One region of the Streptomyces sp. NPDC001868 genome, then DNA from elsewhere that is predicted to be linked to it. Evidence: riboswitches for the same ligand, from Rfam matches in the RefSeq annotation. Region 1 holds a riboswitch; each other region holds the start of a gene.

Region 1 (10,271 bases):
GTCCGGATCGGCGACGAGCGCGAGGACGTCGTGGCGATCACGGCGGCGATGCTGCATCCGGTCGGGCTCGGCAGGTTCGCGGAGAAGTTCCCGGACCGGGTGTGGGACGTCGGCATCGCCGAGCAGCACGCGGCGGTCTCCGCGGCGGGGCTCGCGACGGGCGGCCTCCACCCGGTCGTGGCGGTCTACGCGACCTTCCTCAACCGGGCCTTCGACCAGTTGCTGATGGATGTGGCGCTGCACCGGTGCGGGGTCACCTTCGTCCTGGACCGGGCCGGTGTGACGGGTGTCGACGGCGCGTCGCACAACGGTATGTGGGACATGTCGATCCTCCAGGTCGTGCCGGGGCTGCGGATCGCCGCGCCGCGCGACGCCGAGCAGTTGCGGACACAGCTGCGGGAGGCGGTCGCCGTGGACGACGCCCCGACGCTGATCCGCTTCCCGAAGGAGTCCGTGGGGCCCGAGATCCCGTCCCAGGAGCGGGTGGGCGGCATGGACGTCCTGCACCGCACCTCCTCCCCGGACGGCCCGGCGGTGCTGCTCGTCGCCGTCGGCGTCATGGCGTCGGTGTGCCTCCAGACCGCCGAGCTGCTGGAGGCACGGGGTATCGGCTGCACCGTCGTCGACCCGCGCTGGGTCAAGCCGGTCGATCCGGCACTGCCCTGGCTCGCCGACGAACACCGGCTGGTGGCCGTCGTGGAGGACAACAGCCGGGCGGCCGGGGTCGGTTCGGCGGTGGCCCTGGCGCTGGGGGACGCCGAGATCGACGTACCCGTACGGCGGTTCGGGATCCCGGAGCAGTTCCTCGCGCACGCCAAGCGCGGGGAGGTGCTGGCGGACATCGGGCTGACACCGGTCGAGATCGCCGGACGGATCAGCGCCTCACTGGCCGCCCGGGACGAGTCCGTGAAGGGGGACCTGTCCGAGGCCGAACCGTCCAAGGAGAAACCGTAGATGACCACCGTGGAACCCGCCGCCGGCACCGGGGAGTTCGACCTCGGCAGACTCCTGGCCGAGCGCGGCGCCGAGCGCTACGAACTCCACGCCCGGCACCTCAACCACCAACTCCCGCGCATGCTGCACACCATCGGCTTCGACAAGGTCTACGAGCGGGCCGAGGGCGCGTACTTCTGGGACGCGGACGGCGCCGACTACCTGGACATGCTCGCCGGGTTCGGGGTGATGGGGCTCGGCCGCCACCACCCCGTGGTCCGCAAGGCGCTGCACGACGTGCTCGACGCACAGCTCGCCGACCTGACCCGCTTCGACTGCCAGCCGCTGCCCGGACTGCTCGCCGAGAAGCTGCTCGCCCACAGTCAGCATCTGGACCGGGTGTTCTTCGGCAACAGCGGTACGGAGGCCGTCGAGACCGCGCTGAAGTTCGCCCGGTACGCCACCGGCAGGCCGCGCGTCCTGTACTGCGACCACGCCTTCCACGGGCTCACCACCGGCTCGCTCTCGGTCAACGGCGAGGACGGCTTCCGGGACGGCTTCGCGCCGTTGCTGCCCGACACGGCCGTACCGCTCGGTGATCTCGACGCGCTGGCAAGGGAGTTGAAGAAGGGTGATGTCGCGGCCCTCGTCGTCGAGCCCATCCAGGGCAAGGGCGTGCACGAGGCACCGCCCGGCTATCTGCGCGCCGCCCAGGAGCTGCTGCACCGGCACAAGGCGCTGCTGATCGTCGACGAGGTGCAGACCGGGCTCGGGCGGACCGGGGACTTCTACGCCTACCAGCACGAGGACGGCGCCGAGCCGGACCTGGTGTGCGTGGCGAAGGCGCTCTCCGGCGGCTATGTCCCGGTCGGCGCGACCCTCGGCAAGGAGTGGATCTTCAAGAAGGTCTACTCGTCGATGGACCGCGTCCTCGTCCACTCGGCGAGCTTCGGCTCCAACGCCCAGGCCATGGCCGCCGGGCTCGCTGTCCTCTCGGTCATGGAGAACGAGCAGATCGTGGCGGGCGCCCGGGCCACGGGTGAGCTGCTGAAGACCCGGCTGACCGCACTGATCGACAAGTACGAGCTGCTCAGCGAGGTACGCGGCCGGGGCCTGATGATCGGCATCGAGTTCGGCCGCCCCAAGTCGCTGAAGCTGCGCAGCCGTTGGACCATGCTCCAGGCGGCCCGCAAGGGGCTGTTCGCGCAGATGGTCGTCGTCCCGCTGCTGCAGCGGCACCGCATCCTCACCCAGGTCTCCGGCGACCATCTGGAGGTGATCAAGCTGATCCCGCCGCTGGTCATCGGGGAGCGGGAGGTGGACCGGTTCGTGGCGGCCTTCACGGAGGTGATGGACGACGCGCACAGCGGGGGCGGACTGATGTGGGACTTCGGGAAGACGCTGGTGAAGCAGGCGGTCGCCAACCGATAGAGGAGCCCACGGCAGCGCGGGCGCGTGGCTTTGCCTCTGAGGCAAGAAGTTTGCCGCAGAGGCAAAGCTGAGGCTGAATGGAGGCATGAGCCCCTCCGAGGGTACGCACCCTCCCGAGCCCCCACCGGACGAGCCACCGCCCGCGTCCCCGAGGGACGAGCCACTGCCCGCCGTCGCCCCGCGGTTGCGGGCCCTGCGCCGCCGGGCCGCCCTCACCCTGGAGGCCGCGGCCCGCGCCGCCGGGCTGTCGCCCGCACACCTCTCCCGGCTGGAGACCGGGCAGCGCCAGCCCTCGCTGCCGATGCTGCTCGCGCTGGCCCGCGTCTACGGTACGACGGTCTCGGAGCTGCTCGGCGAGACCGTCGCCGAGCGGGACGCCGTGCTGCGCGCCCCCGACATGGAGCCGACCCGGGCGGGCGGCTGGACGTACTGGCAGGCGGGCGCGTCCGGGCGCGGGATGCAGGCACTGCGCGTCCATGTGCCGCACGGCTCGCAGGGCGACATCGTGCGGGTGCATCCCGGCGAGGAGTGGCTCTACGTCCTGAAGGGGCGGCTGCGGCTGCGCCTCGGGGACACCGCGCATCTCCTCGCGCCCGGGGACAGCGCGCACTTCGACTCGCTGACCCCGCACCGCATCGCCGCCGCCGACCACGACGGCGCCGACCTCCTGTTCGTCCACACCCTGCTGCAGAGCCCGACCGCCGCGCTGTGCCTCGGGCCGACCACCCCCGGAGAGACACCGTGACCGACCTGGAAGAGAAGTTCCCCCGCGCCCTGTGGGTGCGGCTCATCATCTACATCGCGGTCGGCCATGTCTTCGCGGCCTTCATCTACCTGCTGTTCGAACTGGGCGCCAAGCAGTAGCGGTGAGCGCGCGGCCGGGGGCGGGCCCGGTCGTCCAGATCGTCTAGTCGAGCAGGCGCTCGCGCAGCCGCTCCCTGATCTGCGGGGTCACCTTGAGACCCCGCTCCAGATAGGTGTCGACATCGCCCCAGGTCTCGTCGACGGTGTCGAAGGCCATCTGGAGGTACTCGGCGCGGGCGTCGAAGAGCGGGCTCAGCAGCTCCATGACCTCCGGGGAGTAGGCGCTCGCGGAGGTGCTGCTGCGATGCACCTTGTAGCGGCGGTGCTTGGCGTTCGACTCCAGATAGTCGGCGACGATGGCCTCGCGCTCGACGCCCAGGGCGAGGAGCGTGACGGCGATGGAGAGGCCCGCGCGGTCCTTGCCCGCCGCGCAGTGCATCAGCGCGGGCACGCTGTCCTCGGCCAAGGCGTGCAGCACACGGGAGTGCTCGGACGTGCGGTGCTTGATGATCGTCCGGTAGGAGGCGATCATCCGGCCGGCCGCCTTGCCGTCGTCCAGCAGGGCGCGCAGCTGGTCCAGATCGCCGTCCCGGACCATCTTCCAGAACTCGGCGCCGTCCGCCGGGTCGCTCAGCGGCAGGTTCACATTGAGGACGCCGGGCAGCTCGACGTCCGGGCCCTCCAGCTTCTGGTCGGCCGCGTTGCGGAAGTCGAAGATCGTGTGCAGACCCAGCGAGGCAAGGAACGCGGCGTCCTCGTCGGTCGCGTGCGCGAGGTGGCCGCTGCGGAACAGGACCCCGTGCCGCACCCGGCGACCGTCCACGGTCGGCAGGCCGCCCACATCGCGGAAGTTGCGCACTCCGGTCAGCTCGGGCTCGGTCGACGGGATCTGCTGCGTCACTGGGGCTCCTCCCCTCCGGCCGTCGGCGCCGCTCGTCGACGGACACGCACTCGACACCGAGGCGCGCACTCGACGATACGACATGGGTGCGTACACCAATGAGTTGTCCACAGGGGCCGTTGCGCGGGCCCGAGGCGGTTGTCCACAGGGGGTCGCGGACGACCCGTCCGGAGTTGTCCACAGGGTCCGCGAGCGCCCGTGACGACCTGCCATGATGTCGGAGCCCGATCGCACCTGTTCGAATCTGTGGGGACCTGATGTTGGAAATCGGCGCCGACGGCCGTACCTGGCTTCTTACGGGGCCCAGGAGCAGCTATGCCCTGCGGCTCACGGAGAACGACGAGCTGCTGCACCTGCACTGGGGCCCCGGCATCACGCTCGCCGACGCCGAGGAGCTGGCGGCCCGGCAGCAGCTGCCGTACTGGCCGTTCGAGGCCCCGGTCGACGGGCACGAGGAGTACCCCGTCGAGGGCGGCCCCCGCTTCACCCGGCCCGCCCTCTCCGTGCGCACGGACGAGCGGCGCGGCACCGAGTGGACCTTCCAGGGGCACGAGGCCGACGGCGAGGAGCTGCGGCTGCGGTTCACGGACGACGGCCTCGGGATCACCCTGCACTACCGGATGCGCGACGACGTGATCGAGCGGTGGGTGACCCTCACCAACGAGGGGCCGGCGGTGGAGCTGCTGCGCGCCGACTCGGCGACCTGGACGCTGCCGTCGCGCGCGGAGGAGCCCTGGCGGCTGTCCCAGCTGCACGGGCGGTGGGCGGCCGAGTCGCGGCTGGTGCGCGGGGACCTCACCTACGGCGAGAAGGTCATCGGCAGCCGGCGCGGGCACACCGGGCACCAGCACCTGCCCTGGGTCGCCCTCGACACCGACGCCACCGAGGAACGCGGCGAGGTCTACGGCTGCGCGCTGGGCTGGTCGGGGTCCTGGCGGATCGCGGTCGCCCAACTCCCGGACGCGCGCGTGCAGATCACCGGCGGCGCCGGATACGACGAGTCCGGTCTGCTGCGGCTGGACACGGGCGAGACGTTCACCACGCCCGTCTTCGCCGGCCTGTGGAGCGACGGCGGTCACGGCGGGGCGAGCCGGGCCTGGCACGCGTACCAGCGGGCGTACGTCATCCCGGACGCCGACCAGGACCGGCCGGTGCTCTTCAACTCCTGGGAGGCCACCGAGTTCGACATCTCCGAGGAGCAGCAGGGGACGCTCGCGCGGCTGGCGGCGGCCATCGGGGTCGAGCTGTTCGTCGTCGACGACGGCTGGTTCGGGGCGCGGACGAGCGACCGGGCGGGCCTCGGCGACTGGACGCCCAATCCGAACCGTTTCCCGGAGGGGCTCAAGCCGCTTGCCGACCAGGTGCACGCCCTCGGTATGCGCTTCGGCATCTGGGTGGAGCCGGAGATGGTCAATCCGGACAGCGAGCTGTACCGGGCGCACCCCGAATGGGCACAGTTCCAACCGGGACGAAAGCAGACGGAACTGCGTAATCAGCTCGTCCTCAATCTCGCGCGCGAGGACGTCCAGGAGTATTTGTGGGAGCGACTGGACTCGCTTCTCTCCAGCGCGCCGATCGACTATGTGAAGTGGGACTTCAACCGCTGCTTCACGGATGCCGGCTGGCCCGGGGAGCAGTATCCGCAGAAGTTGTGGGTCGAGCACGTGCGCGCCTTCTACGCCCTGCTGGACCGGCTGCGGGCCGCGCATCCGGGGGTGGCGTTCGAGTCGTGCTCGGGCGGCGGCGGCCGTATCGACCTCGGGGTGATGGCGCGGACGGACCAGGTGTGGACGTCCGACAACACCGATCCACTCGACCGGCTCGCCATCCAGCACGGCTTCAGCCAGATCCATCCGGCCCGGGTCATGGCGGCCTGGGTCACCGACAGCCCGAACAACCAGCTCAACGGCCGGGTCAGCTCGCTGCGGTTCCGCTTCGTCAGCGCCATGGCGGGTGTGCTCGGCGTCGGCGGCGACCTCACCCGGTGGACGGAGGAGGAGCTGGCCGAGGCGCGGGAGTGGGTCGAGCGGTACAAGGAGATCCGGCCGGTCGTGCAGCGCGGCGATCTCTACCGGCTGCGGCCTCCCACGGGCGGGCTGAGCGCCGTCCAGTACGTCCATGGTGACGAGGTCGTCGTCCTCGCCTGGCTCCAGGCCCAGCGGTACGGCGAGCCGCTCGCCCCGCTCCGGCTGCGCGGGCTCGACCCGGCAGGGGTGTACGAATGCCGTGAAACGGGCGAACGGTACCGAGGGGCGGTGCTGTTGCATCACGGGGTGCGGACGGGGCTGCGTGGTGACTTTGATGCGGCAGTTATCCGCCTGCGTCGCACTTGAGCGAACTGTCCGAAATGGAGCTGTAATTCCAACAAGCCCTGGAATAAAGCCTACTGGGTCGTAGCCGCGTGAGCAGCGTCATATTCGTGACGTTCCGCTGTCGCCATGTTCACGTAATTCTTAGGCGTTTCCAGGGCGGTTGGAAAACAATCAGGACCGGTCTTTTACGGAGCGTGAGGGTGGATTGATGTAAGGATCAGGTAGGAAGACGCACAGGAAGTCCCAATGGTTGTCTCTGTGGGCACAAGTCGCTTACGTTCGGCGTCAATCCGGACGGACGCCCAATCCTGCCGCCGACCGGAGCCGCATACCGACCCGATCCACGGCAGGAGCGGGGGACCCACAGGAATCACCGCCTGTTCCGGTCTCCGGAACAGGCTAGGGGTAAAGCCGTGCGCAAACACGGCCGGACATCTCCAGTCCGCACCCGACAGCTCACCTCGTAGGCGCCGGAGAGGAATTCGCCATGCCCGCGAAGGGTAAGCACCGCCGTCCGAAGTCCCAGCGTTTCACCCGCTCCATCGCCGCCGCCGGGACCGGTGGCGCGGCGCTCGCGCTGCCGCTGATCGGAGCCGCCGGCGCCCAGGCCGCGACCCCGGCGACCGCCGTTTCCGGTGTGTCCGAGAAGACGGCCACGATCACCGTCGAGAAGGCCGCGCAGGCGGAGAAGACCGCCACCAAGAAGACGGCGACCGAGACCTACTCGGTGAAGGTCGGCGACTACCTTGCGAAGATCGCGGACGAGCAGGACGTCGAGGGGGGCTGGAAGCAGCTCTACTCGGACAACCGTGAGGCCATCGGGTCGGACCCGTCGCTGATCCACCCGGGGCTGAAGCTGTCGATCGGCGGGCAGGCCCCGTCGAGCGGTACGTCGCAGTCGTCGAAGCCGCAGCTGTCGCAGTCCTCGAAGTCCGCCAAGTCGTCCGAGTCGTCTGACTCGTCCCAGTCCTCGAAGTCCTCCGGTTCCGCGAAGCAGGAGGCGAAGGACACCCAGGCCTCGACCTCCACGTCGAGCGACAAGGCCTCGTCGTCCAACGGCTCCGGCTTCAGTGTGCCCATCCAGGGCGCCACCGTCGGCACCGCGTACAAGACCGCCGGCAGCATGTGGTCCAGCGGCTACCACACGGGCGTCGACTTCGTGGCCCCGACCGGCACCAGCCTCAAGGCTGTGGGCGCGGGCACCGTCGTCTCCGCCGGCTGGGGCGGCGCGTACGGCAACCAGGTCGTCATCAAGCTCGCCGACGGCTACTACGCCCAGTACGCCCACCTGTCCTCGCTCTCCGTCTCCGCGGGCCAGTCCGTGAGCGGCGGCCAGCAGATAGGCCTCTCCGGCGCGACCGGCAACGTCACCGGCCCGCACCTCCACTTCGAGATCCGCACCAGCCCCGACTACGGCTCGGACATCGACCCGCTGGCCTACCTTCGCTCGAAGGGCGTCAGCGTCTGACGGCACCTCCGCCCGCCGTCCGCGGCGCAGGCCGGTTCCCGTGATCGGGGGCCGGCCTTCGGCGTTTCATGATCACCGTGTTGCGGTCTTGTGGCATGGCCGATCAATACCTCGACACGTCCGCGAGGCGCGGGAAGAGTGATCCGCACAAGCGCTTTCTGCCTCGTCGAAGGAGTGTTGTGCGTACCGCCCGACGCCGAAGAACCGTCATCCTCACCGCGACCGCCCTGCTGGCCGGACTCTTCTCCGTACCCGCCGGACACGCCGCCGGGACACCGCGCAGGGTCGTGGAGAACCTGGACCGGGGCCTGGTCGCGGTGCCGTCCGGAAAGGGGACCTTCCTCAGCTGGCGGCTGCTCGGCACGGAGTACGCCCGGTACGGCGACGCGATCGCGTTCAACGTCTACAAGGGCGGCAGGAGGCTGAACCGGGCGCCGGTCACCCGGTCGACGACGTACCAGGACAACAGCCGTGGCACGGGCGCGTACAGCGTGCGGGCCGTCGTCAACGGGCGGGAGAGCAAGCCGAGTTCGGGGCTGGACTTCCGCCGGGGGTACGCCGAGATTCCCCTCGCCGCCGCCGACGGTTACACCGTGCAGCATGCCTGGCCGGGCGACCTCGACGGGGACGGGCGGTACGAGCTGGTCGTGAGCCGGCTCTCGGGGACCCGGGACCGGCCCGACCTGCTGGAGACGTACACACTGACCGGCGAGCGGCTGTGGCGCGTCGACCTCGGCCCCGGCTCGTACACGCAGGCCGGCGGGAACGGCGCCAACGATCCGGCGCCCGCCGCGATCAGCGGCTCGACGGCGATCGGCGGCTACCGCAACGACGACAACGTGACCGTGTTCGACCTGGACGGCGACGGCCGGGCCGAGGTGCTGGTGCACACGGCCGCCGGGACGACCTTCGCGGACGGGACACGGGTCACCGCGGACTCGCCCGCGAGTCAGTTCGTCTCCGTGATCGACGGCGCGACCGGCGCCGAGCGCACCCGGCAGCCCGTCCCCGACGACTTCGTCGCCGACGGCCCGTCCGGCGGCCACTTCGGCATCGCCCATCTCGACGGGGTCCGCCCGAGCCTCGTCACCAAGCTGGTCACCCGCGTCGGCGCCCGGCGCGGCGCCTTCCGCGTCCTCTTCCAGACCTGGGACTTCGACGGCACGAACCTGAACCGGCGCTGGAAGTACGTCGTCCCCGCCGCGAGCGGCGCGACCAGCTTCCACCAGATCCGTACCGTCGACGTCGACCTCGACGGCAAGGACGAGATCGCCGACGGCAACTACGTGGTGAACGGCGACGGCACGCTCCGGTACGTCGTCGACGGCGCCGGACACGGCGACCGCTTCCACATCGCCGACCTCGACCCCGACCGCCCCGGTCTGGAGGGCTTCGCGATTCAGCAGGCGGAGCTGGGCGTCATCCCGAAGTTCCCCTGGTACTACTACGACGCCGACACCGGCGAGCGCCTGGTGACCGGCCGGCACCCGGCGGACTGGGAGAACGACACCGACATCGACGTCGGCCGGGGCAGCACCGGCGACATCGACCCGGAGCACCCCGGCTACGAGTACTGGACCTCCACCGCCGACGTCACCGCGCCCGGCGCCGGCGTCTACAACGTCCAGGACGGCAAGGTCGCCACGACCACCCCGAGCGTCAACTTCCGTATCTGGTGGGACGGCGACAAGGGTTCGGAGCTGCTGGACTTCACCCATGTCTCCGAGTGGGACCCGGCGACGGAGACCAGCACGAAGATCTTCGACCCGGCCGGTGTCGTCTCCGGGGCACGCAACGCGACCCCCTTCTACGGCGACATCGTCGGCGACTGGCGTGAGGAGATCCTCGCCGAGACCGCCGACCACACCGCCCTGCGGCTGTACACCACCACCGAGCCCACCGGGACCCGGCTCTACACGCTCGCCCAGAACCCCGCGTACCGGCTGGGCTGGACCGTCCGCGGCTACCTCCAGTCGACGTACACGGACTACTACCTCGGCACCGAGACCCGCCGCATCCCCACGCCGGCCATCACGACACCCCACCGCACAGGCCGAACAGAAGGAGCGTCATGACCACCCGCAGAGCTTTCGGAGCCCTCGCCGCCGGTGCCGCCCTCGGGGCGCTCGCCCCGGCGGGGCCCGCGTCCGCGACCCCGCACCGGCGCCGCGGCCGGCTGATCGCCGCCGACGACTTCCGGCACGGGCTCCGGCAGTGGGCCGTCGAGCTGGAGAGGGGCGGTACGGTCACGGCCTCGCGCGGGGTGCTGGAGGTCGACGTACCGGCCGGGGCCACGGTGTGGTTCAGGAGGAAGCTGGAAGGGCCGTACGTCATCGAGTACACGGCCACCCCGGTCTCCGCGGGCGGGGTCAACGACCGCGTCTCGGACCTCAACAACTTCTGGAACGCCGTCGATGTGCGG
Region 2 (10,271 bases), on a different contig from region 1:
CTGCCCGCCTCGTACGACCTCCCCGGCGCCCGCCTCCTCGACCTCGTCCAGGTCATGGACCGGATCCGCGCCGAATGCCCCTGGTCCTCCCGGCAGACCCACCAGGGCCTCGCCAAGTACGGCATCGAGGAGGCGTACGAACTCGTCGAGGCCATCGAGGAGGGCGACCGCGACGAACTCCGCGAGGAACTGGGCGACGTCCTCCTCCAGGTCGTCTTCCACGCCCGCATCGCCGAGGACGACCCCGACACCCCCTTCTCCATCGACGACGTGGCCGCCGGCCTCATCACCAAGCTCATCCACCGCCACCCCCATGTCTTCGGCGACGCCACGGCCACGACCCCGGAGGACGTCAAGGCGCACTGGCTCCGCACCAAAGCCATAGAGAAGCAGCGCGACTCAGTGACGGACGGCATCCCCCTGGGCCAGCCCGGCCTAGCCCTCGCCGCCAAACTCTCCTCCCGCGTACGCACCGCCGGCCTCGACGTCCCGATACCCCCCACCGGCCACATCGGCTACGAACTCCTCACCCTCGCCGCCCAAGCCGACTCCGAGGGCATCGACCCGGAGACGGCCCTACGAGCGGCGGCCCGCGCCTACCGGGACGCGATCCGGGCCGCGGAAGGAGTGGACACCGTGAAGCAGGAGCAGACGGACGAGGACCCGGAGGAGGACAGCGCCGAGTAGGTGGGGACGGAGGGGAGGGGAGCAGGAGTAGGGAGAGGCAGGGGGTGCCCTATGGGTGCCTGGGACGACGACGGTTTGTTCGTCCAGTGCGGTGAGGATGTCCTCGACGAGCACGGCCGGGTGTGGGCCGCGCGGGCCCAGGACCCGCTCCAGCGACGGGTGGACCTGGGTGAGCAGGCCCCGCAGGCAGTTGCTGATGCGGGTTGCTTCACCGGCCGGGTCGTGGCTTCGCCGGGATAGAGGTCGGCGAGGGGAGAGCCCAGAGGGACACTGAGGGAGGCCCCCGACACAGGGAGAGGCCCCCCGAAACGCCGGATACCGTCGGTGAGTGACCAACCAGCCCGCATCCACTCCCGCGTCCAGCCCCGCAACCCCCGCCGCCGCCCCCCTGGGCACCGGCGCGCCCGAGCTCTTCACCTGGGAGTTCGCCACCGACCCCTACCCGGCGTACGCCTGGCTTCGCGACCATGCCCCCGTCCACAGGACACGTCTTCCCAGTGGGGTGGAGGCCTGGCTGGTCACCAGGTACGGGGACGCGAAGCAGGCGCTCGCCGACGGGCGTCTCTCCAAGAACCCGGCGCATCACGACGAGCCCGCGCACGCCAAGGGGAAGACGGGTATCCCCGGTGAGCGCAAGGCCGAGTTGATGACGCATCTGCTGAACATCGATCCGCCGGATCACACGCGTCTGCGCCGTCTCGTCTCGAAGGCGTTCACACCCCGCCGGGTCGCCGAGTTCGCCCCCCGGGTCCAGGAGCTGACCGATCAGCTCATCGACCGGTTCGTGGACAAGGGCGAGGCCGACCTCATCCACGAGTTCGCCTTCCCCCTCCCCATCTACGCCATCTGCGACCTGCTCGGCGTCCCCCGGGAGGACCAGGACGACTTCCGGGACTGGGCGGGGATGATGATCCGCCACGGCGGCGGGCCGAGGGGTGGGGTCGCCCGGTCGGTGAAGAAGATGCGCGGCTATCTCGCCGAGCTCATCCACCGCAAGCGGGAAGGCCTCACCGACCACCCCGCCCCCGGCGAGGACCTCATCTCCGCACTCATCCGGGCCTCCGACCACGGTGAGCACCTCACCGAGAACGAGGCCGCGGCGATGGCGTTCATCCTGCTGTTCGCCGGGTTCGAGACGACCGTCAACCTCATCGGGAACGGCACGTACGCCCTCCTCACCCATCCCGACCAGCGAGCCCGCCTCCAGGTCTCCCTCGCCGCCCAGGAGACCGCGCTGCTCGAAACCGGCGTCGAGGAACTGCTCCGCTACGACGGCCCCGTCGAACTCGCCACCTGGCGCTTCGCGACCCAGCCCCTCACCCTCGGCGGGCAGGACATCGCCCCCGGCGACCCCGTCCTCGTCGTCCTCGCGGCGGCCGACCGCGACCCGGCCCGCTTCGACGACCCCGACCGCCTCGACCTCTCCCGCCGTGACAACCAGCACCTCGGCTACGGCCACGGCATCCACTACTGCCTCGGTGCGCCCCTCGCCCGTCTGGAGGGGCAGACGGCGTTGGCCACCCTTCTCACCCGCCTGCCGGATCTCCGACTCGCGGTGGATCCGACCGACCTGAGGTGGCGCGGCGGGCTCATCATGCGCGGACTGCGCACATTGCCAGTGGAGTTCACCTGATTCGGGATCAGGAGGGCTGGCCAGAAGAAGCAGGGAAAACGAACGATTGTCCTGAGGTTCGCCCGTCATGGTGATCGTGAGTCGAGTGGCGGCCGTATGTGCGGCTGTCGCACTACGGTCCGATGTCATGAAGCTGGTGGTGCAGGTGAAGCTGCTGCCGACGCCGAGCAGGCGTCGGCGCTGGACGTGACCCTGAGCGCCTGCAACCGGGCTGCCACCTATGCCTCTGCCATCGCCTTCGCCAAGGACTTGACGGACCGTAACGGTCTACAGAAGGACGTGTATGCGGATCTGAAGGCGACCTTCGGGTTGTCCGCACAGCCGGTGGTGCGGGTGGTGAAGAAGGTGGTCGACGCCTACGCGACTCTGAAAGCCAATCTGAGGGCTGGCAATTTGGGGCCGTCCGCCTCGAAGCGGTACCGCAAGGCGATCGGCGCCCCGATCGTCTTCCGGCCGGAGGCGGCGCAGCCGTTCGACGACCGCTGCCTGTCCTGGCAGTGCGACGCACGCACGGTGTCCATCTGGACGGTGAATGGGCGCATGAAGGGCATCCGTTTCGCCTGCTCGCCCGACCAGCTCAAGATGCTCATGGCGTATCGCAAGGGTGAGAGCGACCTGGTCCAGCGGGGTGGCAAGTGGTTCCTCATCGCTACCTGCGAGATTTCCGAGCCGGACGTTTACGAACCGGTCGACTGGATCGGAGTGGATCGGGGCATCGTGAACCTGGCCACCACCTCCGACGGCGCCAACCATCAAGGGCGCGGCCTGACTCGCTATCGACGTTGGCAGGCTTGCAAGCGCGCTGAGTTGCAGCAGAAGAACACCCGCTCGGCCCGGCGGCGCCTGGCTTGCCGCAGGCAGAAGGAGAAGCGCCATACCACCCACGTGAACCATCGGATCAGTAAGGAGATCGTGTCCGTCGCCATGGGGGCCCCTCCCGCGCGAGCGAAGCCGAGCGTGGGGGAGCACCGGTCGCGGCATCGCTGTCGAAGCACTCGGCGGCATTCGTGAGCGGGTACGGCCTCGCGGCGACCAGCGGGACAGGATCTCCTCCTGGCCTTTCCACCAGCTCGGGCAGCATCTCGCATATAAGGCCCGCAGGGCTGGGGTGCCATTCCTGGAGGTGGATGCGGCCTACACATCGCAGCGTTGTCCGCGCTGCGGCCACACCGAGCGGGCCAACCGGTCCGACCGGGATCACTTCCGTTGTCGTCGGTGCGGCCTCGCTGGGCCTGCCGATGTCGTCGCCGGGGTCAACGTGCGCAACCGCGCACGCTCGGCGTGGGCATTCGTCACCATGCCCGTCCCGTCACCGGTGTAGCCGACAGCGGGAGATGCGACCTGTGACCGTCCTGTCGTAGAGGGCAGTCGGGAGCGCGACGCGGTGTGAACTGTCATGCGGCAGCCTGATGGTTCACGGCCGAGATGGTGACGTGATCTGCGCTGCATCGACTTGTTATAAACGATCGTCTGCGGCTACGTTCACACGTCAGTGCGAAGGGCCACCACACCCGTCGCACAGGCCACCGCTGTCGTGTGAAAGGCAACCGCATGCTCTCCGGGAACGGTCGTCACCGTCGCCCCCGTCAGGCTCCGGCTCTCCTCGTCGCGGCCGGAGTGACCGGATCGGCCATCGCGATTCCACTCCTCGGCGCCACCGGCGCGAGCGCGGCCAGCGGAACCACCTGGGACCAGGTGGCGGAGTGCGAGAGCGGCGCCTCCTGGAGCGCGGACACCGGGAACGGACGCTACGGCGGCCTCCAGTTGACCCAGGCGAACTGGGAGAAGTACGGCGGCCTCGACTACGCCACGAGCGCCGACCAGGCCAGCCGTTCGCAGCAGATAGCGGTCGCCGAGAAGGTGCTCGCCGACCAGGGCGTCGGCGTCTGGGCCACCTGTGGGCTGCTCCACAACCTGGGCGGCGACTCTGGTTCCGCCGACGTGGACACGGGCGTGGTGGACGACTCGACGAAGTCGGGCAGTTCATCTGACGCATCCGGTTCATCCGGTTCGTCTAGTTCATCCGGTTCGACCGATGCGACCGACCCGGACAAGTCGGCCGACGGCACCGGCTCCGGCGAATCGACCGATTCGAAGGACTCGCAGGATTCGGCTGGTTCATCCGAATCGTCCGAATCATCCGCATCACCCCCCGGCACCTTCGAAGGCTCCACCAAGACCAAGCCCGGCACCGACTCGGACGACTCCACGGACTCCGGCAGCACCAACTCGGACAAGTCGGCACAGAACGACAGCTCTTCGACTGTCGACGGCGGTGAAGGCGGCACCGGCCGCCATCGCGGCACCAGTGCCGACGAGAGCGCGGGCACGGGCGCCGGCGCCGGCGAGGACGCGGCCGGCACCTCCCGGGCCGACTCCACGCCCTCCGGCCGTCACGCCTCCCGTGGCGGCGACGCGGCGCGCGAGGCCGCCGAAGGCGCCTACACCGTCCGTGTGGGCGACAGTCTGACGGGCATCGTGAACTCGCTCGGGCTGGACGGCGGGTGGCGGGGGCTGTACGCCGAGAACGAGACCACGGTCGGAACTGACCCGGACCTTATCCTTCCCGGTCAGACCCTCGAAGTCGGTGCCGAAACGGGCGAAAAGTAGCGACAGTTCGGGTCCCGGTTCGACCCCGAATGCCCGTTTTGATCTACATGGGAGATGAATCACAGACCCCGTGATCGGCTTTGAAATTCGGGCAATCACCTGTTTACGGTCGTGACCGCTCGCCACTGGTGGGCCCATGCGGTCGGCACGCCGAATCCTGCCAGCGACCGCAAGGAACAGTCGTCGCGTCAAGCGCCGTAGGCAGGAGCGGGGGACCCAAGGTAAGTGCCGGGTCCGGCAGTTGAGGCCCTTCGGGGCAGCACCGCCGGAATCGGCTTGGGGTGAAGCCGCGCGACGTGAGCCGAAAGGCGAGCGGGCGCGGCCGGGCAACTCAACCGGCCCGAACCCGACAGCTCACCTCGCAGGCGTCGGTGAGGGGATCACTCCATGCTGTTTTCCAGCAAGGGCAAGCACCGTCGTCCGTCCAAGGCCGTTCGTGCCATCGCCGTCGCCGGTGTCACCGGCGCCGCCGCCGTGGCCGCTCCGCTGATGGTCGCCGGCAGCGCCTCCGCCGCCACCGCCTCCGAGTGGGACGCCGTCGCCCAGTGCGAGTCCGGCGGCGACTGGACCATCAACACCGGCAACGGCTACTACGGCGGTCTGCAGTTCTCCGCCTCCACCTGGGCCGCCTACGGCGGTACGCAGTACGCCTCCACCGCCAACCAGGCGAGCAAGGCCCAGCAGATCGCGGTCGCCGAGAAGGTCCTCGCGGGCCAGGGCAAGGGCGCCTGGCCGGTCTGCGGCACCGGCCTGTCCAGCGCCTCCTACGACGGCGCCGCCGCCTCCAGCGGCAACACGAACTCCGGCTCCGCGCAGGAGAGCACCCAGCAGAACACGCAGAAGAGCGCCAAGAAGAGCACCGAGGACACCCGCGCCTCCCGCTCCTCCGAGCGTGCCACCGTCGAGACCCCGACCGGCAAGAAGGTCAAGAAGGGCGACGGCGAGTACAAGGTCGTCAGCGGCGACACCCTCAGTGCCATCGCCGAGAAGAAGAACGTCAAGGGTGGCTGGGAGAAGCTCTTCGAGCTGAACAAGGACATCATCGACGACGCCGACTTCATCTACCCGGGCCAGCAGCTCCACCTGAGCTGACCCACGGCGATCACGACGGCCACCGGCCGCCTGCCATCCCCCACGGCCGCCCCCACGGCCGGGCAGGCGACCGGGCAGGCGGGGCGGGTTCGGCAGGGCCGAGAAATCGGGCCGCTCCCCGGCTGAACCACAGCCCGCTCACATCCGTGTCCTCCATAGTGAAGACCTCGTGAGGGCCGTCCCCCCGTCCCCACGGGCTCCCCGCCTCGGTGCGCATTCCCCCGTACGCACCGGGGCGGGGCTTTTCTTTGCCCGTTTCCCGGGCCTCTCCCCCTCTGTTCACCCGCTCCGCGCACGCTCCTTCTGTTCACTTTCTTGCCCACCCCCCTTTGTTCCGGCCTGAAACAATGGGTACGGTCTGTCTGTCCACGGGACGGTCGGTCGGCTGCCGACAGCCCGGGGGCGGTTAGGCTCTAGTCGCAAGGCCCAAGCGGCCCCGCACAACCAGCGTCACATCCCATGAAGGAGATGCTCGTGCCGTCCATCGACGTCGTCGTAGCCCGGGAAATCCTCGACTCGCGAGGCAACCCCACCGTCGAGGTCGAGGTCGGCCTCGACGACGGCAGCACCGGTCGTGCCGCCGTTCCGTCCGGCGCCTCCACGGGTGCCTTCGAGGCCATCGAGCTCCGTGACGGCGACCCCAACCGCTACCTCGGCAAGGGTGTGGAGAAGGCCGTCCTCGCGGTCATCGAGCAGATCGGCCCGGAGCTCGTCGGCTACGACGCCACCGAGCAGCGCCTGATCGACCAGGCGATGTTCGACCTGGACGCCACCGACAACAAGGGCTCGCTGGGCGCCAACGCCATCCTCGGCGTCTCCCTCGCCGTCGCCCACGCCGCCTCCGAGGCCAGCGACCTGCCGCTCTTCCGCTACCTGGGCGGCCCGAACGCGCACCTGCTGCCCGTTCCGATGATGAACATCCTGAACGGCGGCTCGCACGCCGACTCCAACGTGGACATCCAGGAGTTCATGATCGCCCCGATCGGCGCGGAGTCCTTCTCCGAGGCCCTGCGCTGGGGCGCCGAGGTCTACCACACCCTCAAGAAGGTGCTGAAGACCAAGGGCCTGTCCACCGGCCTCGGCGACGAGGGCGGCTTCGCCCCGAACCTGGAGTCCAACCGCGCCGCCCTCGACCTCATCCTCGAGGCCATCAAGGAAGCCGGTTACACCCCGGGCGAGCAGATCGCCCTCGCGCTCGACGTCGCCGCCTCCGAGTTCTACAAGGACGGCGTCTACACCTTCGAGGGCAAGGAGCGCTCCGCCGCCGAGATGACGGAGTACTACGCCGACCTCGTCGCGTCGTACCCGCTCGTCTCCATCGAGGACCCGCTGTTCGAGGACGACTGGGCCGGCTGGAACACCATCACCGAGAAGCTGGGCGACAAGGTCCAGATCGTCGGCGACGACCTCTTCGTCACCAACCCCGAGCGTCTCGCCCGCGGCATCGAGGAGGGCTCCGCCAACGCCCTGCTCGTCAAGGTCAACCAGATCGGCTCGCTGACCGAGACCCTGGACGCCGTCGAGATGGCCCAGCGCAACGGCTTCAAGTGCATGATGTCCCACCGCTCCGGCGAGACCGAGGACGTCACCATCGCCGACCTCGCCGTCGCCGTGAACTGCGGCCAGATCAAGACCGGCGCCCCGGCCCGCTCGGACCGCGTCGCCAAGTACAACCAGCTGCTGCGCATCGAGGAGATCCTCGACGACGCCGCGGTGTACGCCGGCCGCTCCGCCTTCCCCCGCTTCAAGGGCTGACACCGCCGCTGACAGCAGCGGGTCGGCACGTAGGAAGCGTCGTACGTACGTCCCCGTACTCGGTCCCGTACCGTGTGCGGGGACGTACGCACATGCACGCGGGAGAAGGCGGAAGGGGAAGCGGGACATGGCCGTGAAGGACCGGGACCGGGACCGTTTCTCCACCGCGACCCGGCTGAAGGTGCTCGGTGAGCAGACGGCCGCCCGGGTCTACCGCTCCCAGACCAAGCGCCAGGCCCGCCGCTCCCGGCTGACCGGCCGGGCCGCGCTCCTCGCCCTCGTCCTCTGCTCGATGATCGTGGCGCTCGCCTATCCCATGAGGCAGTACGTCTCCCAGCGCGCCGAGATCGCCGATGTTCGGCGGCAGCGCCAGGAGGCGCGCGAGCGGGTCGAGGAGTTGCGCGACCTCAAGGCGCGCTGGCAGGACGACGCGTACGCCGAGCAGCGCATCCGGGAGCGGCTGCACTATGTGATGCCGGGCGAGACCGGCTACACGATGATCGACCCGGACGCGGCGAAGCAGTCCCGTACGACGCAGGGGGCCGCCGACCGCCCCTGGTACACCAATGTCTGGGACGGCGTCGACAAGGCCGACGCCGCCGACAGCTGAACGGTCACCCCGTGATCGTCACCCCGTGACCGTGAACCGATGAGCCACACCGAGGACTTGAGTAGCAGGTTATGCAGACCCCTCCGCCGCCCACCCCGCGCACCGAGCCGACCGACGCCGATGTCGAGGCCTTCCAGCAGCAGTTGGGCCGCCCGCCGCGCGGGCTGCGCGCGATCGCGCACCGCTGCCCCTGCGGTCAGCCGGACGTCGTCGAGACGGCGCCGCGCCTGCCGGACGGTACGCCCTTCCCCACGACGTACTACCTGACGTGCCCGCGCGCGGCCTCCGCGATCGGCACGCTGGAGGCGAACGGCGTGATGAAGGAGATGACGGAACGGCTGGCGACGGACCCCGAGCTGGCCGCCGCCTACCGGGCCGCGCACGAGGACTACATCGCCCGCCGCGACGAGATCGAGGTCCTGGAGGGCTTCCCGAGCGCGGGCGGCATGCCGGACCGCGTGAAGTGCCTGCACGTCCTCGTCGGGCACTCGCTGGCCGCCGGGCCGGGCGTCAACCCGCTGGGCGACGAGGCGATCGCGATGCTGCCGGAGTGGTGGGCGAAGGGCCCGTGCGTGGTGCCCGCGCAGGAGCCCTCGCGGCAGCCCGCGAAGGGGGACGAGCAGTGACCCGGGTCGCCGCCGTCGACTGCGGTACGAACTCCATCCGGCTCCTCGTCGCCGACGCTGACCCGGCCACGGGTGAACTCGTCGAGCTGGACCGGCGGATGATCATCGTCCGGCTCGGCCAGGGCGTCGACCGTACGGGCCGGCTGGCCCCCGAGGCGCTGGAGCGGACCTTCGCGGCCTGCCGGGAGTACGCGGCGGTCATCAAGGAGCTGGGCGCCGAGCGGGTCCGATTCGTGGCCACCTCCGCCTCCCGCGACGCCGAGAACCGGGACGACTTCGTCCGCGGGGTGTTCGACATCCTCGGGGTCGAGCCCGAGGTGATCTCCGGCGACCAGGAGGCCGAGTTCTCCTTCACGGGCGCGACCGAGGAGTTGAAGGAGCGCGCCGATCTTGCCAGGCCGTATCTGGTCGTGGACATCGGCGGCGGCTCGACCGAGTTCGTCGTCGGCGACGACCACGTGCGCGGCGCCCGTTCCGTGGACATCGGCTGCGTACGGCTGACCGAGCGGCACCTCGTACGGGACGGTGTGGTCGTCGATCCGCCGCTGCCGGAGCAGATCGCCGCGATCCGGGCCGACATCGAGGCCGCGCTGGACCTCGCCGAGGAGAACGTGCCGCTGCGCGAGGCGCACACCCTCGTGGGGCTCGCCGGCTCGGTCACCACCCTGTCGGCGATCGCCCAGGACCTGCCCGCGTACGACTCGGCGGCCATCCACCACTCCCGGATCACCTACGACCGCGTCCGCGAGATCACCGAGTGGCTGCTGCGGTCCACGCACGCCGAGCGGGAGGCGGTCCCGTCGATGCATCCGGGGCGGGTGGACGTGATCGCGGCGGGCGCCCTCGTCCTCCTGTCGATCATGGAGCGGATCGGGGCGGCGGAGGTCGTGGTGAGCGAACACGACATTCTGGATGGAATCGCCTGGTCCGTCGCCTAGGGCGCGGGCCGGTCCCGGAGTGCCTCCCAGTGCTTCGGCGGCGCTTGTGAGCAAGTGTTTACTACTCGCCGGTAGCCTCGCTTGAGCTGTTCGGATAACGTATGAGCGCGTCCGAGGGGTGCTCCGGCGCCCCTCGTCGATCCGCCGCCGAGAAAGTTCGTGAAGTTCTTCACAAGAGAATCGGCCCTGTTGAGCGATGTTTTGAGGCTGCGCAGAGCCTTCGAGGGCTCCGGGGGGTCAACGGGGCGTCCCCGAGGGGGTTTCGCGGGGGTCTCGTCCGTGTGAAACCAGAGGGTGGTCCAGGGGGTTCACGGGCCCGG
Region 3 (10,271 bases), on a different contig from region 1:
CGAACGGCGCGCTCGGCGGCGGGGTAGGCGGGGATGAGCCGGGAGTCGGCCGGGCCGGAGGGGTGTGCAGGCGTGACGTCGGTCGCCTCGCTCACCCCGGGTACCCGCGTGACGTCGGCCGCCTCGCTCACCCCGGTGGGCAATCGTTCCGCAGGGCGGAACAGGTGGGCACCGCCTACAGCGCCCGGCGCCTTCTCGCCGACCTGGGGCGCAGTACTGGCTGCGGCCGACAACGCTTCGGCCAAGCCACCCAGCTCGACGTGCACCACAAGCACCGGCTTGGACGGATTCGCCGCCGCAGCCGACCGCAACGCCTCCGCCAGTGCCGCATCCCCCGGCGACATCTCCCCCAGCGCCGGAATCGCCGTCACCACCACCGCGTCGCACGAGTCGTCCGCCAGCGCCCGGGACAGCGCCGCGTGGAAGTCCCGCGCCGAGGCCCCGGTGGTCAGGTCCAGCGGGGGCAGCGGCCGCAGCCCCTCGGAGAGGCACGCGTCGTACGTGAGCATCCCCAGCGACTCGGAGTTCCCCAGGATCGCCACCCGCGGCCCCGCCGGCAGCGGCTGCCGGGCCAGCAGCAGCCCCGCGTCGACCAGCTCCGTGATCGTGTCGACCCGGATCACCCCGGCCTGCCGCAGCAGCGCGGACACGGTGGTGTGGGGCAGCCGGGTGGCGCGCACGGCATGCCCCTGGGGCGCGGAACCGTGGCGCGCCCCCTGCACCACCACGAGCGGCTTGACCGCCGCCGTGCGCCGGGCGAGGCGGGTGAACTTGCGCGGGTTTCCGATGGACTCCAGGTACATGAGGACGACATCGGTGTCCGGGTCGTCGTACCAGTACTGGAGGACGTCGTTCCCGGACACGTCCGCGCGGTTGCCGGACGACACGAAGGTGGAGACGCCCGTGTCACCGGTGACCCCTCCCCCGCGCCGGTGCAGCCGGGACAGCAGCGCGATCCCGATGGCGCCGGACTGGGCGAAGAGGCCGATGCGCCCGGAGCGCGGGGTCTCGGGGGCGAGCGAGGCGTTGAGCCGGACGTCGGGGGCGGTGTTGATGATCCCGAAGGCGTTCGGACCGATGATGCGCATGCCGTACGTGCGCGCCTGGCGCACCAGTTCGCGCTGGCGCTCGCGCCCCTCGGGGCCGCTCTCGGCGTATCCGGCGGAGACGACCACGAGCCCCTGCACGCCGTGTTCACCGCACTGGGCGACGACCTCGGGGACATGGGCGGCGGGGACGGCGACGACCGCGAGGTCGACGGGCCCCTCGATGTCGGTGACGGAACGGTGCGCGGGCACCCCGTCGAGTTCCTTCTCGTCCTCCCCGAGGGCCTTGTTCACCGCGTACAGCCGCCCGGTGAAGCCCGCTTCCCGGAGATTGGCGAGGACACTGCGGCCCACTCCGCCCGGTGTGCGCCCGGCGCCGATGACGGCGACCGAGCCGGGGGCGAGCAGCCGCTGGACGGATCTGGCCTCGGCCCGCTGCTCCCGCGCGCGCTGCACGGCGAGGGAGCGGTCGGTGGGCTCCAGATCGAACTCCAGGCGGACGACGCCGTCCTCGAAGCTGCGCTTCTGCTGGTACCCGGCGTCGGTGAACACCTTGATCATCTTGCTGTTGGCGGGGAGCACCTCGGCGGCGAAGCGTCTGATGTCGCGTTCACGGGCGACGGCGGCGATGTGTTCCAGCAGGGCGGAGGCGACGCCCCGGCCCTGGTGGGCGTCCTGCACGAGGAAGGCGACCTCGGCCTCGTCGGCGGGGGCGGACGCGGCCGTCCCGTCGGCGCCGATGCGGTCGTAGCGTACGGTGGCGATGAACTCGCCGCCCACCGTGGCGGCGAGCCCCACCCGGTCCACGAAGTCGTGGTGCGTGAAGCGGTGGACGTCCTTGGCGGACAGGCGAGGGTAGGGCGCGAAGAAGCGGTAGTACTTCGACTCGTCCGAGACCTGCTCGTAGAAGCTGACGAGACGCTCGGCGTCATCGACGGTGATGGGCCTGACGCGTGCGGTGCCGCCGTCGCGCAGCACCACGTCGGCCTCCCAGTGGGCGGGGTACTCATGCCGGTCCGACGAGGTCTGCATGGGCCCCAGAGTACGGCTCGCGTACGCATGCGGCGCGGGGCAGTCTGGGGCGGCACAACAGAAGCACAACAGAAGTGCGACAGCCGGTTCGTGGCCAGGCCGTGGGCCCGTTCCGGTACGTCGCCACATATGGGAAACTGGTCTAGACAACCGGTCTAGACCTCTCCGCAGTACCCGAGACACCTGAAGGGCAGCATCACATGGCTGAGCGCCGCGTCAACGTCGGCTGGGCCGAGGGCCTCCACGCCCGCCCCGCATCCATCTTCGTCCGGGCCACCACGGCCTCCGGTATCCCCGTGACGATCGCCAAGGCCGACGGGAACCCCGTCAACGCGGCCTCCATGCTGGCGGTCCTGGGCCTCGGCGCCCAGGGCGGCGAGGAGATCGTGCTCGCCTCCGACGCCGAGGGCGCGGACGTCGCGCTCGACCGTCTGGCGAAGCTCGTGGCCGAGGGCCTCGAAGAACTCCCCGAGACGGTCTGACCGACCGGGCAACCGAAGCGGAAAGGCCGGAAAGGCCACCCGCACGCACCACCCGCACACACACCGAAGGGCTCGTCCGATTTATCGGGCGGGCCCTTCGCATTTTCGTCCTGATTCCGTTCCATTCCGTTCTGCGGGCAGCAGAAAGAATGCCCTTCGGAATTCTTCCCTCTTTGTATACGGCTCCCGTGTTAATGCCGCAGGCTCGGCATGTTTACGGGGTGTTGCGAAGTCCTCACACGCTCCGGGCGTTCCGCCCCGCCGGCCCCGCCCGGAAATCGGAGCCGGTGCGCGGCGGTGGCGCGCTCGGTGTGCAGGGAGGTGATGGTCCGGGCCCGGTCGCTGTCGCCGCGCGCGACGGCGTCCACGATGCCGCCGTGCTCCGCCCAGGACTCCACGGGGTTCGCCGGTGCCTCGACCGCGTACATCCAGGCGATCTTGTGCCGCAGCTGGGCGAGTGTCGAGGTCAGGGCGGGGCTGCCGGACGCCTGTGCGAGCGTCTCGTGGAACCAGCCGCCCAGGGAGCGCAGATCCTCGCTGGTGCCCCTCCTGGCCCGCTCCTGGCCCAGTCTGACCAGGCCCCGCAACACCTTGAGGTGCGCCTCCGTACGGCGCTGGGCGGCACGGGCGGCGCCCAGCGGCTCCAGCAGCATGCGCATCTCCAGCAGGTCGGCGGCCTCCTGCTCGGTCGGCTCGGCGACGCACGCGCCCGCGTGCCGTCGGGTCACCACGAAGCCCTCGGCCTCCAGGGTGCGCAGCGCCTCGCGCACGGGGACCCGGCTGACGCCGTACCGGCGGGCGAGCAGTTCCTCGGTGAGACGGCTGCCGCGCTCGTAGACACCCGCGACGATGTCATCACGGATCGCCGTGCATACCGAATGCGCCGGAATACGCATGACCGACCTCCGCCTTAATCCCCGTGAAACGTCGATGATTGACGTGTGTTCCAGTGACTCTATTGCAGCGAGCCGGAATTTCCGATGGCGGACCGGAATCCAGGGATATTTTTTGGACAGGAGCTACGTCACAACAGGTACGCACAACGCGGAAAGCCCCGGCTCGGTGAGCCGGGGCCTCCTGCGAAGCGGTGGGTCCGTCAGACGTTCACGCCGTGCGAGCGCAGGTACGCGACGGGGTCCATGTCCGAGCCGTACTCGGCCGTCGTCCGGGCCTCGAAGTGCAGATGCGCGCCGGTGACGTTGCCGGTCGCCCCGGAGAGGCCGATCTGCTGGCCGGGGGTGACGGTCTGGCCGACGGAGACGCCGATGGACGACAGGTGGCCGTACTGCGTGTACGTGCCGTCGTTCATCTTGATGACGATGTTGTTGCCGTACGCACCGCCCCAGCCCGCCTCGACGACGGTGCCGGCGCCGACCGCCAGGACGGTCGTGCCGGACGCGGCGTGGAAGTCGACGCCGGTGTGGCTGCCGGAGGACCAGACGGCGCCGCCGGCCTTGTAGCCGGTGGAGATGTACGAGCCGCTGATCGGGGAGACGTAGGTGTTCAGGCGCTCGCGCTCGGCGGCGCGGGCGGCGCGGGCCTTGATCTCCTCGCGCTCCTTGGCGACGGCACGTTCCTGCTCGGCCTTCTCGGCGGCGGCCTTGCGGGCCTCCTCCTGCGCCTTCTTCTTGACGGCGGCGACCTCGGCGGCCTGCTGCTGGGCGACGGCCTGGGCGTCCACCTGGTCGGCGACCGTGTCGCCGAGGACGATGATCTGGTTCAGGCCGGTCTGCTCGACGGCGGGCTCCTCCGCGGCGAGCGCGGGAGCGGCCAGGGTGCCGATGACACCGGTGGTGGTGAGAGCGGCGACGCCCACGTTCCTCGTGGTCGTGCGCTGCACACGGCCGGGACGGCGGTGCTTCCCGGGGGCGCGGGTGAACGCCATGAAGTGGCTGGTCCTTTCCTTCCCTCTCGCCTACCGGGTTAGCTGACGGGTTCGGAGCAGGAAGGTCTCCTACGGCCGCCCCCCGTTTCGCGTCGCTCCGCGAAGGGCACCCGATTCACCCCAGGGACTTCGGTGGGTCCCCGGCTCCCCTGGCTCGCGCCATGCGGGGACTCGGCGATGACTGTCCGGTGCCGCGGCTGCGGCGAACTTCTGACGAACAGCCGGACCGACGCTAAGCGGGCCGTCTTCGAAATAACAAACGGATCACAGGATTTGTTAAGTACGCCACAGGTCAGACACACAACCTCCGCCATCAATACGGACAAACGCGGGCCCTGGTGACTCTTCAGTCACCAGGGCCCCACGGACGCGTGTCCTTCTGTCCGGTTCCTCCTCGGCTTCCCCTCGGCCTCTCCTCGGCTTCTACTCGGCCGGTACGACGGTGACTTCACCGATTCCGAGGGCCCTGACCGGCTCCTCGATCTGCGCGGCGTCCCCGACGAGGACGGTCACCAGCCGGTCCACCGGGAAGGCGCTCACGGCGGCCGCGGTGGCCTCCACCGTGCCGGTGGCGGCGAGTTGGCGGTACAGCGTCGACTGGTAGTCGTCCGGCAGGTGCTGCTCGACCTGGTCGGCCAGCGTGCCCGCCACGGCCGCGGCCGTCTCGAACTTGAGGGGGGCGACCCCGACGAGGTTCTGCACGGCGACATCGCGCTCGGCGTCGGTCAGTCCCTCGGCCGCGAGGGTCCGCAGCACCGTCCACAGGTCGTCCAGCGCCGGCCCGGTGTTCGGGGTGTCGACGGAGCCGCTGATGGCGAGCATCGCCGCGCCCGAGCCGTCGGGGGCGGAGCGCAGCACCTGCCCGAACGCGCGCACCCCGTAGGTGTAGCCCTTCTCCTCGCGCAGGACACGGTCCAGACGGGAGGTGAGGGTGCCGCCGAGGCAGTAGGTGCCGAGCACCTGCGCCGGCCACACACGGTCGTGCCGGTCGGCGCCCACACGGCCGATGAGCAACTGGGTCTGGACGGAACCGGGGCGGTCCACGATGATCACGCGCCCGGCGTCGTCGGCGGTGACCGCCGGCACGACGCTCGGCTTGGCCGGGGAGCCCGTCCAGGCGCCCAGGGTGTCGCCGAGCAGGGCGTCGAGGTCGACTCCGGTGAGGTCGCCGACGACCACGGCGGTGGCCGTCGCGGGGCGTACGTGCCGCTCGTAGAAGGCGCGTACGGCCGCGGAGTCGATGCCCTCGACGGTCTCCTCGGTGCCCTGGCGGGGCCGCGACATCCGGGACGTGGCCGGGAACAGCCGCTTGTAGAGCTCCTTGGCGGCCCGGCGGCCCGGGTTGGCGGTCTCGTGCGGGATCTCGTCGAGCCGGTTGGCGACCAGCCGCTCGATCTCGCTGTCCTCGAACGCCGGTGCCCGCAGGGCGTCGGCCAGCAGACCGAGCGCCTTCTCCAGCCGCGACACGGGCACTTCGAGGGACAGACGCACGCCGGGGTGGTCGGCGTGCGAGTCGAGGGTGGCGCCGCAGCGCTCCAGCTCGGCGGCGAACTCCTCGGCCGTGTGCTTGTCGGTGCCCTCGGAGAACGCCCTGGTCATGATGGTGGCGACGCCGTCGAGGCCGGCCGGCTCGGCGTCCAGGGGCGCGTCGAGGATGACCTCGACCGCGACGACCTGCTGGCCGGGGCGGTGGCAGCGCAGCACGGTCAGGCCGTTGTCCAGGGTGCCGCGCTCGGGCGCCGGGAACGCCCAGGGCCTGGCCTCGCCGGCCTGGGGCTGCGGGTGGAAGTCCATGGTCGCGAGCTCGGTCACTTCGCCGACTCCTCGTTCTCGTCCGTGCCTTCGGCGGCCTCCGCCTCGGCGGCTTCGTCTTCGGTGCCCTCTTCGCCGTCGACGGGCTCGTAGACGAGCACCGCGCGGTTGTCGGGCCTCAGGCGCGCCTTGGCGATCTCCTGGACCTCGTCGGCCGTCACCTCCAGGACGCGGTCGACGGCGGTGAGGGCGAGCTTCGGGTCGCCGAACAGGACCGCGTACCGGCACAGTTCGTCGGCGCGGCCCGCGACCGTGCCGAGCCGGTCAAGCCACTCGCGCTCCAACTGGGCCTGGGCGCGCTCCATCTCCTCGGCCGTGGGGCCCTCCGCGGCGAAGCGGGCGAGCTCCTCGTCGACGGCGGCCTCGATGACGGGCACCTCGACGTCACCGGAGGTCTTCACGTCCAGCCACGCCATGGAGGGCGCGCCGGCCAGCCGCAGCAGGCCGAACCCCGCCGTCACAGCCGTACGGTCACGGCGTACGAGCCGGTTGTACAGGCGGGACGACTCGCCGCCGCCGAGGATCGTGAGCGCCAGGTCGGCCGCGTCGCACGCGCGCGTGCCGTCCTCCGGCAGCCGGTAGGAGGCCATCAGCGCGCGGGCGGGCACGTTCTCCTCGATCACCTCGCGCAGCTGCTCGCCCATGATGTCGGGCAGCGAGCCGTCGCGGGGCTCGGGCTTGCCGTCGTACGCGGGGATGGAGCCGAAGTACTTCTCCACCCACGCGAGGGTCTGCTCCGGGTCGATGTCGCCGACGATCGACAGGACGGCGTTGTTGGGCGCGTAGTACGTCCGGAAGAACTGCTGGGCGTCCTCCAGGCTCGCCGCCTCCAGGTCGTCCATCGAGCCGATCGGCGTGTGCCGGTAGGGGTGGCCCTCCGGGTAGGCCAGGCGGAAGATCTTCTCGAAGGCGGTGCCGTACGGCACGTTGTCGTACCGCTGGCGGCGCTCGTTCTTGACGACGGCCCGCTGGTTGTCCAGGTTCTTCTGGTCGAGCGCGAGCAGCAGGCTGCCCATGCGGTCGGCCTCCAGCCACAGCGCCAGCTCCAGCTGGTGGGTGGGCATGGTCTCGAAGTAGTTGGTGCGCTCCCAGCTGGTGGTGCCGTTCAGCGAACCGCCCGCGCCCTGGATCAGCTCGAAGTGGCCGTTGTCCTTCACCTGGCCCGAGCCCTGGAACATCAGGTGCTCGAAGAGGTGCGCGAGGCCCGTACGGCCCTCGACCTCGTGGCGCGAACCGACGTCGTACCAGAGGCACACCGCGGCGACCGGGGTCAGGTGGTCCTCGGAGAGCACCACGCGCAGGCCGTTGGCGAGGCGGTGCTCCTTCACTGTCAGGCCTTCGGAGCCGGCCTCGGCTGTGGCCGTGTGACCCATGGGCATGTACGTCCCTTCGATCGCTGTGCTGAGTTCGCGGGATCCGTGTGCGCGGGATCCGTCCGTGGAATCGTCGCGGAAACCGCTGTTTTCCTGCCGGTCCTGCCACTGTATGCAAGCGCGCGGACCCCTGGAGAAGTTCCCGGGCGTCGTACGCCGAGAGCGAGACCGGGGTTGCGGCCGCCGGTGACTGGTTAAAGTCGGCGCACGCTGTTGACGCGGCGGCACGCAGGGCCCGGCGGGACGGTGAAAGCCGGGTCGTGTCCGGGTTGTCAGTACGGCAGTCCACAATGGTCCGCGTCAGACCCCGTTCACGTGTCGGTGAGAGTGAGCCGGAGACGTGAGCGCCCCGTAGGTGAGCGACCAGAAAAAGAGGAGCCGGCAGCGATGGCCCGCCGCAGCACGAAGACCCCGCCGCCCGACGACGCGTTCGAGGAGCGGATCCTCGACATCGACGTCGTCGACGAGATGCAGGGCTCCTTCCTGGAGTACGCGTACTCGGTCATCTACTCCCGAGCCCTGCCGGACGCCCGTGACGGTCTGAAGCCGGTGCACCGCCGGATCGTCTACCAGATGAACGAGATGGGCCTGCGCCCCGACCGCGCCTACGTGAAGTGCGCCCGTGTCGTCGGCGAGGTCATGGGTAAGTTGCACCCGCACGGCGACGCGTCGATCTACGACGCCCTGGTGCGCCTCGCCCAGCCCTTCTCCATGCGGCTCCCGCTGGTCGACGGCCACGGCAACTTCGGTTCGCTGGGCAACGACGACCCGCCGGCCGCCATGCGGTACACCGAGGCGCGGATGGCCGACGCGACGAGCCTGATGACGGAGTCGATCGAGGAGAACACGGTCGACTTCGCGCCCAACTACGACGGCCAGGAGCAGGAACCGGTGGCGCTGCCCGCCGCCTTCCCGAACCTGCTGGTCAACGGCGCCTCGGGCATCGCCGTCGGTATGGCCACCAACATGCCGCCGCACAACCTGGGCGAGGTCATCGCGGCCGCCCGCCACCTCATCAGGTATCCGAACGCCGACCTGGACACGCTGATGAAGCACGTCCCGGGCCCGGACCTGCCCACCGGCGGCCGGATCGTCGGCCTCTCCGGGATCAAGGACGCGTACGCGACGGGCCGCGGCACCTTCAAGATCCGCGCCACGGTGACGGTGGACAACGTGACGGCCCGCCGCAAGGGCCTGATCGTCACCGAACTGCCGTTCACCGTCGGCCCGGAGAAGGTGATCGCCAAGATCAAGGACCTGGTCGGCTCGAAGAAGCTGCAGGGCATCGCGGACGTCAAGGACCTCACCGACCGCGCGCACGGCCTGCGTCTCGTCATCGAGATCAAGAACGGCTTCGTGCCGGAGGCCGTCCTGGAGCAGCTCTACAAGCTGACGCCGATGGAGGAGTCCTTCGGCATCAACAACGTGGCCCTGGTCGACGGCCAGCCCCTCACCCTGGGCCTCAAGGAGCTCCTGGAGGTCTACCTCGACCACCGCTTCGAGGTCGTGCGGCGGCGCTCGGAGTTCCGCCGCGGCAAGAAGCGCGACCGTCTTCACCTGGTCGAGGGCCTGCTCACCGCGCTGGTGGACATCGACGAGGTCATCCGTCTGATCCGCTCCAGCGACAACTCCGCGCAGGCCAAGGAGCGCCTGATGGAGCGCTTCTCCCTGTCGGAGATCCAGACGCAGTACATCCTCGACACCCCGCTGCGCCGCCTGACCCGGTTCGACCGCATCGAGCTGGAGTCCGAGAAGGACCGGCTCAACGCCGAGATCGCCGAGCTGACCCGCATCCTGGAGTCGGACGCGGAGCTGCGCAAGATGGTCTCCGGTGAACTGGCGGCGGTGGCCAAGAAGTTCGGCACCGAGCGCCGTACGGTGCTGCTGGAGTCCTCGGGCACCCAGGTGGCCACGGTCCCGCTCCAGGTGGCGGACGACCCTTGCCGGGTGCTGCTGTCGTCGACGGGTCTGCTGGCCCGTACGGCGAACGGCGAGCCGTTCGCGGCCGACGAGGACGGCAAGCGCGCCAAGCACGACGTCATCGTCTCGGCGGTGCCGGCGACGGCCCGGGGCGAGGTGGGCGCGGTGACCTCCACCGGCCGCCTGCTGCGCCTGAACGTGGTCGATCTGCCGCAGCTGCCGGACACGTCGGCGGCCCCCAACCTCTCGGGCGGCGCCCCGCTCGCGGAGTTCCTCTCCCTCCAGGACGGCGAGACGGTCATCTGTCTGATGACGCTGGACGAGTCGTCGCCGGGGCTGGCCATCGGCACCGAGCAGGGTGTCGTCAAGCGGGTGGTCCCCGACTACCCGTCCAACAAGGAGGAGCTGGAGGTCATCACGCTCAAGGAGGGCGACCGGATCGTCGGCGCCGTCGAGCTGCGCACCGGCGAGGAGGACCTGGTCTTCATCACGGACGACGCCCAGTTGCTGCGCTACCAGGCCTCCCAGGTCCGCCCGCAGGGCCGCCCGGCCGGCGGTATGACCGGCATCAAGCTCACCGAGGGCGCGAAGGTCATCTCCTTCACGGCCATCGATCCGGCCGCGGACGCGGTCGTCTTCACGGTGGCGGGCTCCCGCGGCACCCTCGACGACTCCGTGCAGACCACGGCCAAGCTCACCCCGTTCGACCAGTACCCCCGCA

The links. A riboswitch is a leader RNA that binds a small molecule or an ion and turns the genes downstream of it on or off. The one in region 1 is predicted to bind cyclic di-AMP.
Region 2: another riboswitch for cyclic di-AMP. It lies ahead of ABT147_RS16790 (transglycosylase family protein); the one in region 1 lies ahead of ABT147_RS27505 (M23 family metallopeptidase).
Region 3: another riboswitch for cyclic di-AMP. It lies ahead of ABT147_RS03115 (M23 family metallopeptidase); the one in region 1 lies ahead of ABT147_RS27505 (M23 family metallopeptidase).

Annotation. Positions count from the first base shown of each region.
Region 1 covers NZ_JBEOYO010000026.1:88,388-98,658, reverse strand. The annotation lists gene dxs (1-deoxy-D-xylulose-5-phosphate synthase) at 1-954, shown strand, start outside; gene ABT147_RS27530 (aspartate aminotransferase family protein) at 955-2,364, shown strand; gene ABT147_RS27525 (helix-turn-helix domain-containing protein) at 2,450-3,109, shown strand; gene ABT147_RS27520 (DUF6126 family protein) at 3,106-3,228, shown strand; gene ABT147_RS27515 (tyrosine-protein phosphatase) at 3,272-4,069, opposite strand; gene ABT147_RS27510 (alpha-galactosidase) at 4,327-6,402, shown strand; cyclic di-AMP (ydaO/yuaA leader) riboswitch at 6,705-6,864, shown strand; gene ABT147_RS27505 (M23 family metallopeptidase) at 6,869-7,849, shown strand; gene ABT147_RS27500 (rhamnogalacturonan lyase family protein) at 8,029-9,924, shown strand; gene ABT147_RS27495 (DUF6250 domain-containing protein) at 9,921-10,271, shown strand, end outside.
Region 2 covers NZ_JBEOYO010000012.1:88,446-98,716, reverse strand. The annotation lists gene ABT147_RS16820 (nucleoside triphosphate pyrophosphohydrolase) at 1-687, shown strand, start outside; partial or broken gene ABT147_RS16815 (IS110 family transposase) at 742-909, opposite strand; gene ABT147_RS16810 (cytochrome P450 family protein) at 1,016-2,320, shown strand; gene ABT147_RS16805 (RNA-guided endonuclease TnpB family protein) at 2,507-3,331, shown strand; gene ABT147_RS16800 (zinc ribbon domain-containing protein) at 3,213-3,641, shown strand; gene ABT147_RS16795 (LysM peptidoglycan-binding domain-containing protein) at 3,872-4,930, shown strand; cyclic di-AMP (ydaO/yuaA leader) riboswitch at 5,114-5,313, shown strand; gene ABT147_RS16790 (transglycosylase family protein) at 5,318-6,022, shown strand; gene eno (phosphopyruvate hydratase) at 6,497-7,777, shown strand; gene ABT147_RS16780 (FtsB family cell division protein) at 7,905-8,387, shown strand; gene ABT147_RS16775 (DUF501 domain-containing protein) at 8,459-9,013, shown strand; gene ABT147_RS16770 (Ppx/GppA phosphatase family protein) at 9,010-9,951, shown strand.
Region 3 covers NZ_JBEOYO010000002.1:140,853-151,123, reverse strand. The annotation lists gene ABT147_RS03130 (bifunctional acetate--CoA ligase family protein/GNAT family N-acetyltransferase) at 1-2,078, opposite strand, end outside; gene ABT147_RS03125 (HPr family phosphocarrier protein) at 2,279-2,560, shown strand; gene ABT147_RS03120 (GntR family transcriptional regulator) at 2,752-3,456, opposite strand; gene ABT147_RS03115 (M23 family metallopeptidase) at 3,657-4,445, opposite strand; cyclic di-AMP (ydaO/yuaA leader) riboswitch at 4,458-4,632, opposite strand; gene ABT147_RS03110 (M16 family metallopeptidase) at 4,869-6,257, opposite strand; gene ABT147_RS03105 (M16 family metallopeptidase) at 6,254-7,630, opposite strand; gene ABT147_RS03100 (DNA gyrase/topoisomerase IV subunit A) at 8,018-10,271, shown strand, end outside.